Regions from separate parts of the Lysinibacillus sp. JK80 genome, predicted to be linked through region 1. Evidence: a T-box and tRNA genes for the amino acid it is inferred to sense, from the RefSeq annotation. Region 1 holds a T-box; the other holds one or more tRNA genes.

Region 1 (4,420 bases):
GTGAGCCATATTTAGGGATTTTTAGGAAATTCATTCCGCCTCTTGGTATGATTGATATTTCGCCAATTGTGGCCATCTTTATGCTGAATTTTATAGAAAGAGGGCTTTATATAGTCATTCAGAAAATATATTTTATGTTCGCTTAGAAGTAAATCCTCACGTTTTGGTGGGGATTTTTTATTTATTTTAATTTTCTATGCTACTAAAGCGACTAATAAAAAATTTTAAAACAATGACGTCCAAACGTCATTAATTGGGAATACTAAGTTTCCAACTAACAAAGCAAAATGGAACTAGTGAAAGAGGAGACAACAAGATGGAACACTTAATCCAGCATTTTCGAAAAGATGAACAGCCCTTTATTGAACAGGTAATAAGCTGGCAGCGTGAGGTTGAAGATCGTTATGCGCCTAAGCTGACAGATTTTCTTGATCCAAGACAACGTTTTATTGTGACATCGATTATCGGGCAAAATGATACCCTAAAAACTGCATGCACAGGTTTATTTGAAGAGGCGGAGAGGCAGCGTATGCTTATTTTTCCTACTTACTATGAAGCAATAGAAGAAGACTTTCAGTTAGTGGCCTTTACGATTCAATATCCAGTGAAATTTGTCCAATTACGACATCCTGATGTTTTAGGTGCGTTGCTTTCATTAGGTTTAAACCGTGGCAAATTTGGTGATATTCGTGTAAATGATCAGCAGGTGCAATTCGTTGTAGCTCAAGAGGTAGCAGAATATGTTCGGTTACATTTAACAGGTATTGGTAAAGTTAAGGTGCATATTGAGTCTTTAAAAGAAGCGGATTCCCTTATTGTAAATGAGGAAGAATGGTTGGAGGAATCTCATACAGTATCTTCCATGCGCTTAGATGTAATTATTGCGACTGTATTAAATGTATCACGCCAAAAAGCTCAAGCTTTAATTACTGGGAAAAAAGTTCGTGTAAATTGGACAGAAAGAGATACAGTTGCTTTTGAATTACAAGAGGGAGATATTTTATCGATACGTGGAAGTGGGCGGGTGAAAATTATTATGACTGAAGGCCGAACAAAAAAAGATAAAATCCGTCTTCAAGTCGGTCGATTGGCCCAAAAAAGCTGAAAGTGAAGTAAATTTCATTAATTTTTACTGCTAAGTTGTCGGAACAATTGTATAATAGGAATTACGAATGTACATGTAAAGGAGAGAAGGATTGTATGCCATTATCACCTATTGATATACATAATAAGGAGTTTACAAAAGCCTTCAGAGGTTATGCTGAAGATGAAGTAAATGAATTTTTAGATCAGATTATTAAAGACTATGAAATTCTGCTTCGTGAAAAAAAGAGGTTGATAAGCAATTAGAGATGGCTTTAGAACAAGCGAGACATTTCAACACCTTAGAAGAAACTTTGCAGAAGTCTATTGTCGTTGCACAAGAAGCGGCTGATGAAGTGAGAAGAAATTCTCAAAAAGAGGCAAAGCTCATTGTAAAAGAAGCTGAAAAAAATGCTGATCGAATTGTCAATGAAGCTTTGACGAAGGCTCGTAAGGTGACGATTGAAATTGATGAGCTTAAAAAGCAATCTAAGGTATTTCGTAATCGTTTCAAGATGCTTGTAGAAGCACAGCTGGATTTACTTAATGCAGATGACTGGGATCATTTGCTGCAATATGATATCGATTTAACAGAAATTCAAGCATCTGTTGAAGAAGCACAGGATTCTGAGGATATTTAACTTTTCTTTTTAATTGCTGTAATTGACAAATGAAACTTGACGTGATTGTTTGAATTTCATATACTTTGTAATAGTAATTATTTTGAACAGATATGCATAAAAGCAGAGACGAAGACAGTATTTGTTAGGCGTTGTTAAGCGATTTGGGGACAGTGAGAGCCCAAACATACAACTAGCATTGAACATCACTTCTGAGCTAAATAACTGAAAAAAGTAGGTTATTTCGTGATGCACGACGTTAAACGTGCTTTTAAGAGGTAGTGCAAATTTTTGTACTACAATTAGGGTGGTACCGCGAGTAGAAGCTTCTCGTCCCTTAGTGGGATTGAGGGCTTTTTTTGTTTGTTTCCGAATCGTTTTAGATAATTTTGCCAATAACTGTCTTATGAGAAAAATGTCTACCTGTTTGTGTAAAATAAAGGAGGAATTTTAATGGTTGAATACAAAGATACTTTATTAATGCCAAAAACAGATTTCCCAATGCGTGGAAATTTACCGGCAAATGAGCCAAAAATGCAAGAAAAATGGAGTGGCATGGATATTAACAAATTACAGATGGAGCGTACGGAAGGTCGACCAGAATTTGTTCTACATGATGGTCCTCCCTATGCAAATGGTGATATCCATATAGGCCATGCTCTAAATAAAGTATTGAAGGATATGATTACACGTCATCGTTCCATGACTGGCTACCATGTCAATTATATTCCAGGTTGGGATACACATGGTTTACCAATTGAGCAAGCATTGACTAACAAAGGTGTAAAACGTAAAGAAATGTCAGTAGCAGCATTCCGCCAACTTTGTGAAGAGTATGCTTATGAGCAAATTGACAATCAACGTGCCCAATTCCGCCGTCTAGGCATTCGAGGTGATTGGGAAAATCCATATATTACATTAAAGCCTGAGTTTGAAGCTCGTCAAATTGAAGTATTCGGTAAAATGGCGGAAAAAGGTTATATCTATAAAGGGTTAAAGCCGGTTTATTGGTCTCCTTCTTCTGAATCTGCTTTGGCGGAAGCTGAAATTGAATATAAGGACATCAAATCTCCATCCATTTATGTAAGCTTTGCAATTAAGGATGCGAAGGGTGTTGTTCCAGCAGATGCTAAATTTATCATTTGGACAACAACACCATGGACATTACCAGCAAACTTAGGGATTTCTTTGAATCCTGAATTTATCTATGTAGTAGTTGCAGTGGCTAATAAAAAATTCATCATTGCCAAAGAGTTATTAGAGTCAGTGGCAACTACGCTTGGATGGGTAGACTATGAGGTTGTTCAAGAGGTAAAAGGAGAGGCATTAGATCGTATTGTAGCACAACATCCATTCTACGATCGTGAATCGCTTATTATGGTAGGTGAACACGTAACTGCTGAAGCGGGTACAGGTTGTGTTCATACAGCCCCAGGGCATGGTGAAGACGATTATCATATTGGTAAACAGTATGGTTTAGGTATTCTTAGCCCTCTTGATAATAGTGGCTGCTATACAGATGAAGCACCTGGCTTTGAAGGCGTGTTTTATAATGATGCGAATAAACTCGTCACAGAAAAACTAAAAGAAGTAGGAGCGTTAGAAAAGCTTGATTTCTTTACGCACTCCTATCCACATGACTGGCGTACGAAAAAGCCTGTTATTTATCGTGCGACACCACAATGGTTTGCATCTGTTGAAGCATTCCGTGGGGAGTTATTAGAGGCTGTAAAAGCAACAGCATTTACACCAGCTTGGGGAGAAACTCGTCTTTATAATATGATTCGTGATCGTGGAGACTGGGTAATTTCACGTCAACGTGCGTGGGGTGTGCCGATTCCGATTTTCTATGCTGAAAATGGTGAACCTATTATTACACCTGAAACAATTAGTCATGTCTCAGCATTATTCCGTGAGAATGGATCAAATATTTGGTTCCAAAAAACAGCAAAAGAGTTATTACCAGAAGGCTTTACACATCCAGGTAGCCCGAACGGCGAATTTACAAAAGAAAATGATATTATGGATGTATGGTTTGATTCCGGTTCATCACACCAAGGTGTACTAGTAGAACGTGGTATGAAATATCCAGCTGATCTTTATTTAGAGGGCTCTGACCAACATCGTGGTTGGTTTAATTCCTCTCTTATTACATCTGTAGCTATTAACGGCTATGCACCATACAAAGGACTTTTAACACATGGTTTTGTACTTGATGGTGAAGGACGTAAAATGAGTAAATCTTTAGGGAATGTGATTATTCCGCAAAAAGTAATGGATCAGTATGGAGCAGACATACTTCGTTTATGGGTTGCATCTGTTGATTATACAGCAGATGTGCGCATCTCTATGGATATGTTAAAGCAAGTATCTGAAGTGTATCGTAAAATTCGTAATACTTTCCGTTTCTTACACGGCAATATTGCTGATTTCGATCCTACGAAAGATCGTGTAAGTTATGCTGAGCTTCGTGAAATGGATCAATATGTGTATATGCGCTTACAGGATGTCTTAAAAACTGTGCGTGCTGCCTATGATCGTTATGATTTTGCTGCTGTCTATCATGTAGTCAATAATTTCGTTGCTGTAGAGTTATCTTCATTCTATCTTGATATTGCCAAAGACGTAGTCTATATCGAGGGTCATGACAATAAGGATCGTCGTGCGATGCAAACAGTTATTTATGATACATTGATGACATTAGTAAAAATCATGAC
Region 2 (4,420 bases), 870 kb from region 1:
GTAATCAGTAGGTCGTGGGTTCGATTCCTATAGCCGGCACCATTTTTTCGAGCCATTAGCTCAGTTGGTAGAGCATCTGACTTTTAATCAGAGGGTCGAAGGTTCGAGTCCTTCATGGCTCACCATTTATAAATAATAATAAGCGGGTGTGGCGGAATTGGCAGACGCACTAGACTTAGGATCTAGCGCCGCAAGGCGTGGGGGTTCGACTCCCTTCACCCGCACCATTATTTTCATTGCCAGATAAAAAAAGCTTATGCACATGCGGAAGTAGTTCAGTGGTAGAACACCACCTTGCCAAGGTGGGGGTCGCGAGTTCGAACCTCGTCTTCCGCTCCAAATGTGCCGGGGTGGCGGAACTGGCAGACGCACAGGACTTAAAATCCTGCGGTAGGTGACTACCGTACCGGTTCGATTCCGGTCCTCGGCACCATTTTAAATGCGCCCGTAGCTCAATTGGATAGAGCGTCTGACTACGGATCAGAAGGTTATGGGTTCGACTCCTGTCGGGCGCGCCATAAGAACAACGGGAAGTAGCTCAGCTTGGTAGAGCACTTGGTTTGGGACCAAGGGGTCGCAGGTTCGAATCCTGTCTTCCCGACCATTTCCTAAAAATAAAAATATGGGGCCTTAGCTCAGCTGGGAGAGCGCCTGCCTTGCACGCAGGAGGTCAGCGGTTCGATCCCGCTAGGCTCCACCAATTCAATTACATGAACCTTGAAAACTGAACAAGCAAAACGTAATCAATAAAGTTTTAAGTAGCTAGCTTCGGTTAGTGAACGAAACACAATTTTGGACATCAAACATGATGCCAGCAAAACAATTTGAGCTAATCAAATTTCTTTTATGGAGAGTTTGATCCTGGCTCAGGACGAACGCTGGCGGCGTGCCTAATACATGCAAGTCGAGCGAACAGAAAAGGAGCTTGCTCCTTTGACGTTAGCGGCGGACGGGTGAGTAACACGTGGGCAACCTACCCTATAGTTTGGGATAACTCCGGGAAACCGGGGCTAATACCGAATAATCTCTTTTGCTTCATGGTGAAAGACTGAAAGACGGTTTCGGCTGTCGCTATAGGATGGGCCCGCGGCGCATTAGCTAGTTGGTGAGGTAACGGCTCACCAAGGCGACGATGCGTAGCCGACCTGAGAGGGTGATCGGCCACACTGGGACTGAGACACGGCCCAGACTCCTACGGGAGGCAGCAGTAGGGAATCTTCCACAATGGGCGAAAGCCTGATGGAGCAACGCCGCGTGAGTGAAGAAGGTTTTCGGATCGTAAAACTCTGTTGTAAGGGAAGAACAAGTACAGTAGTAACTGGCTGTACCTTGACGGTACCTTATTAGAAAGCCACGGCTAACTACGTGCCAGCAGCCGCGGTAATACGTAGGTGGCAAGCGTTGTCCGGAATTATTGGGCGTAAAGCGCGCGCAGGCGGTCCTTTAAGTCTGATGTGAAAGCCCACGGCTCAACCGTGGAGGGTCATTGGAAACTGGGGGACTTGAGTGCAGAAGAGGAAAGTGGAATTCCAAGTGTAGCGGTGAAATGCGTAGAGATTTGGAGGAACACCAGTGGCGAAGGCGACTTTCTGGTCTGTAACTGACGCTGAGGCGCGAAAGCGTGGGGAGCAAACAGGATTAGATACCCTGGTAGTCCACGCCGTAAACGATGAGTGCTAAGTGTTAGGGGGTTTCCGCCCCTTAGTGCTGCAGCTAACGCATTAAGCACTCCGCCTGGGGAGTACGGTCGCAAGACTGAAACTCAAAGGAATTGACGGGGGCCCGCACAAGCGGTGGAGCATGTGGTTTAATTCGAAGCAACGCGAAGAACCTTACCAGGTCTTGACATCCCGTTGACCACTGTAGAGATATAGTTTCCCCTTCGGGGGCAACGGTGACAGGTGGTGCATGGTTGTCGTCAGCTCGTGTCGTGAGATGTTGGGTTAAGTCCCGCAACGAGCGCAACCCTTGATCTTAGTTGCCATCATTTAGTTGGGCACTCTAAGGTGACTGCCGGTGACAAACCGGAGGAAGGTGGGGATGACGTCAAATCATCATGCCCCTTATGACCTGGGCTACACACGTGCTACAATGGACGATACAAACGGTTGCCAACTCGCGAGAGGGAGCTAATCCGATAAAGTCGTTCTCAGTTCGGATTGTAGGCTGCAACTCGCCTACATGAAGCCGGAATCGCTAGTAATCGCGGATCAGCATGCCGCGGTGAATACGTTCCCGGGCCTTGTACACACCGCCCGTCACACCACGAGAGTTTGTAACACCCGAAGTCGGTGAGGTAACCTTTTGGAGCCAGCCGCCGAAGGTGGGATAGATGATTGGGGTGAAGTCGTAACAAGGTAGCCGTATCGGAAGGTGCGGCTGGATCACCTCCTTTCTAAGGATTATTTCGGAATACAAACCTTGGGTTTGTAAGATTACGTTTTGCGTTCAGTTTTGAAGGTTTATGAAATTTAATAAAACTTCCAAGAGGGCCTATAGCTCAGCTGGTTAGAGCGCACGCCTGATAAGCGTGAGGTCGATGGTTCGAGTCCATTTAGGCCCACCATATATACCTCTTGGGGCCTTAGCTCAGCTGGGAGAGCGCCTGCCTTGCACGCAGGAGGTCAGCGGTTCGATCCCGCTAGGCTCCACCATTTTTTTGTTCTTTGAAAACTGGATAAAACGACATTGAAATTGTAACAAATACATTTATTTTTTAAGTTTTTTTATAGGCTTAATAACTTGGTTAAGTTATTAAGGGCGCACGGCGAATGCCTTGGCACTAGGAGCCGAAGAAGGACGGCACTAACACCGATATGCTTCGGGGAGCTGTAAGTGAGCTTTGATCCGGAGATTTCCGAATGGGGGAACCCACTACGTTTAATCGCGTAGTATCTTGACGTGAATACATAGCGTCTTGAAGGCAGACCCAGGGAACTGAAACATCTAAGTACCTGGAGGAAGAGAAAGAAAAATCGATTCCCTGAGTAGCGGCGAGCGAAACGGGAAGAGCCCAAACCAAGAGGCTTGCCTCTTGGGGTTGTAGGACACTCTATACGGAGTTACAAAAGAGCGAGTTAGATGAAGCGACTTGGAAAGGTCCGCCAGAGCAGGTAAAAGCCCTGTAGTCGAAAGTTCGTTCTCTCCTGAGTGGATCCTGAGTACGGCGGAACACGTGAAATTCCGTCGGAATCCGGGAGGACCATCTCCCAAGGCTAAATACTACCTAGTGACCGATAGTGAACCAGTACCGTGAGGGAAAGGTGAAAAGCACCCCGGAAGGGGAGTGAAAGAGATCCTGAAACCGTGTGCCTACAAGTAGTTAGAGCCCGTTAATGGGTGATAGCGTGCCTTTTGTAGAATGAACCGGCGAGTTACGATTACGTGCAAGGTTAAGCTTTAGAAGGCGGAGCCGCAGCGAAAGCGAGTCTGAATAGGGCGAAATAGTACGTGGTCGTAGACCCGAAACCAGGTGATCTACCCATGTCCAGGGTGAAGGTGAGGTAACACTTACTGGAGGCCCGAACCCACGCACGTTGAAAAGTGCGGGGATGAGGTGTGGGTAGCGGAGAAATTCCAATCGAACTTGGAGATAGCTGGTTCTCTCCGAAATAGCTTTAGGGCTAGCCTCGTGATGAGAATACTGGAGGTAGAGCACTGTTTGGACTAGGGGGCCATCCCGGTTTACCGAATTCAGACAAACTCCGAATGCCAGATATTTATACACGGGAGTCAGACTGCGAGTGATAAGATCCGTAGTCAAAAGGGAAACAGCCCAGACCACCAGCTAAGGTCCCAAAGTAATCGTTAAGTGGAAAAGGATGTGGCGTTGCACAGACAACCAGGATGTTGGCTTAGAAGCAGCCATCATTTAAAGAGTGCGTAATAGCTCACTGGTCGAGTGACGCTGCGCCGAAAATGTATCGGGGCTAAACGATTCACCGAAGCTGTGGATTGACATCTATGATGTCAGTGGTAGGAGAGCGTTCTAAGTGCGTTGAAGTCAGATCGGAAGGACTGGTGGAGCGCTTAGAAGTGAGAATGCCGGTATGAGTAGCGAAAGACGGGTGAGAATCCCGTCCACCGTATGACTAAGGTTTCCTGAGGAAGGCTCGTCCGCTCAGGGTTAGTCGGGACCTAAGCCGAGGCCGATAGGCGTAGGCGATGGACAACAGGTTGATATTCCTGTACCACCTCCTCACCGTTTGAGAAATGGGGGGACGCAGTAGGATAGGGTAAGCGCGCCGTTGGTTGTGCGCGTCCAAGCAGTAAGGCGTGTGTGTAGGCAAATCCGCACACTGTAACGTTGAGCTGTGATGGCGAGTCCGTATGGACGAAGTTCCTGATTTCACACTGCCAAGAAAAGCCTCTATCGAGGTGAGAGGTGCCCGTACCGCAAACCGACACAGGTAGTCGAGGA

Evidence for each region. The T-box of region 1 lies ahead of ileS (isoleucine--tRNA ligase). A T-box ahead of a tRNA ligase gene usually reads a tRNA of that ligase, here a tRNA-Ile.
Region 2: it encodes a tRNA-Ile, which carries the amino acid that the T-box ahead of ileS (isoleucine--tRNA ligase) is inferred to sense. The anticodon was not compared.

Annotation. Positions count from the first base shown of each region.
Region 1 is NZ_CP058997.1:2,095,538-2,099,957, reverse strand. It holds gene HXV90_RS10960 (YggT family protein) at 1-146, shown strand, start outside; gene HXV90_RS10955 (YlmH family RNA-binding protein) at 317-1,105, shown strand; partial or broken gene HXV90_RS10950 (DivIVA domain-containing protein) at 1,201-1,724, shown strand; T-box leader at 1,821-2,044, shown strand; gene ileS (isoleucine--tRNA ligase) at 2,157-4,420, shown strand, end outside.
Region 2 is NZ_CP058997.1:2,966,330-2,970,749, reverse strand. It holds tRNA gene HXV90_RS14905 (tRNA-Thr) at 1-42, shown strand, start outside; tRNA gene HXV90_RS14900 (tRNA-Lys) at 50-125, shown strand; tRNA gene HXV90_RS14895 (tRNA-Leu) at 143-227, shown strand; tRNA gene HXV90_RS14890 (tRNA-Gly) at 265-339, shown strand; tRNA gene HXV90_RS14885 (tRNA-Leu) at 345-433, shown strand; tRNA gene HXV90_RS14880 (tRNA-Arg) at 442-518, shown strand; tRNA gene HXV90_RS14875 (tRNA-Pro) at 528-604, shown strand; tRNA gene HXV90_RS14870 (tRNA-Ala) at 625-700, shown strand; rRNA gene HXV90_RS14865 (16S ribosomal RNA) at 844-2,395, shown strand; tRNA gene HXV90_RS14860 (tRNA-Ile) at 2,490-2,566, shown strand; tRNA gene HXV90_RS14855 (tRNA-Ala) at 2,579-2,654, shown strand; rRNA gene HXV90_RS14850 (23S ribosomal RNA) at 2,745-4,420, shown strand, end outside.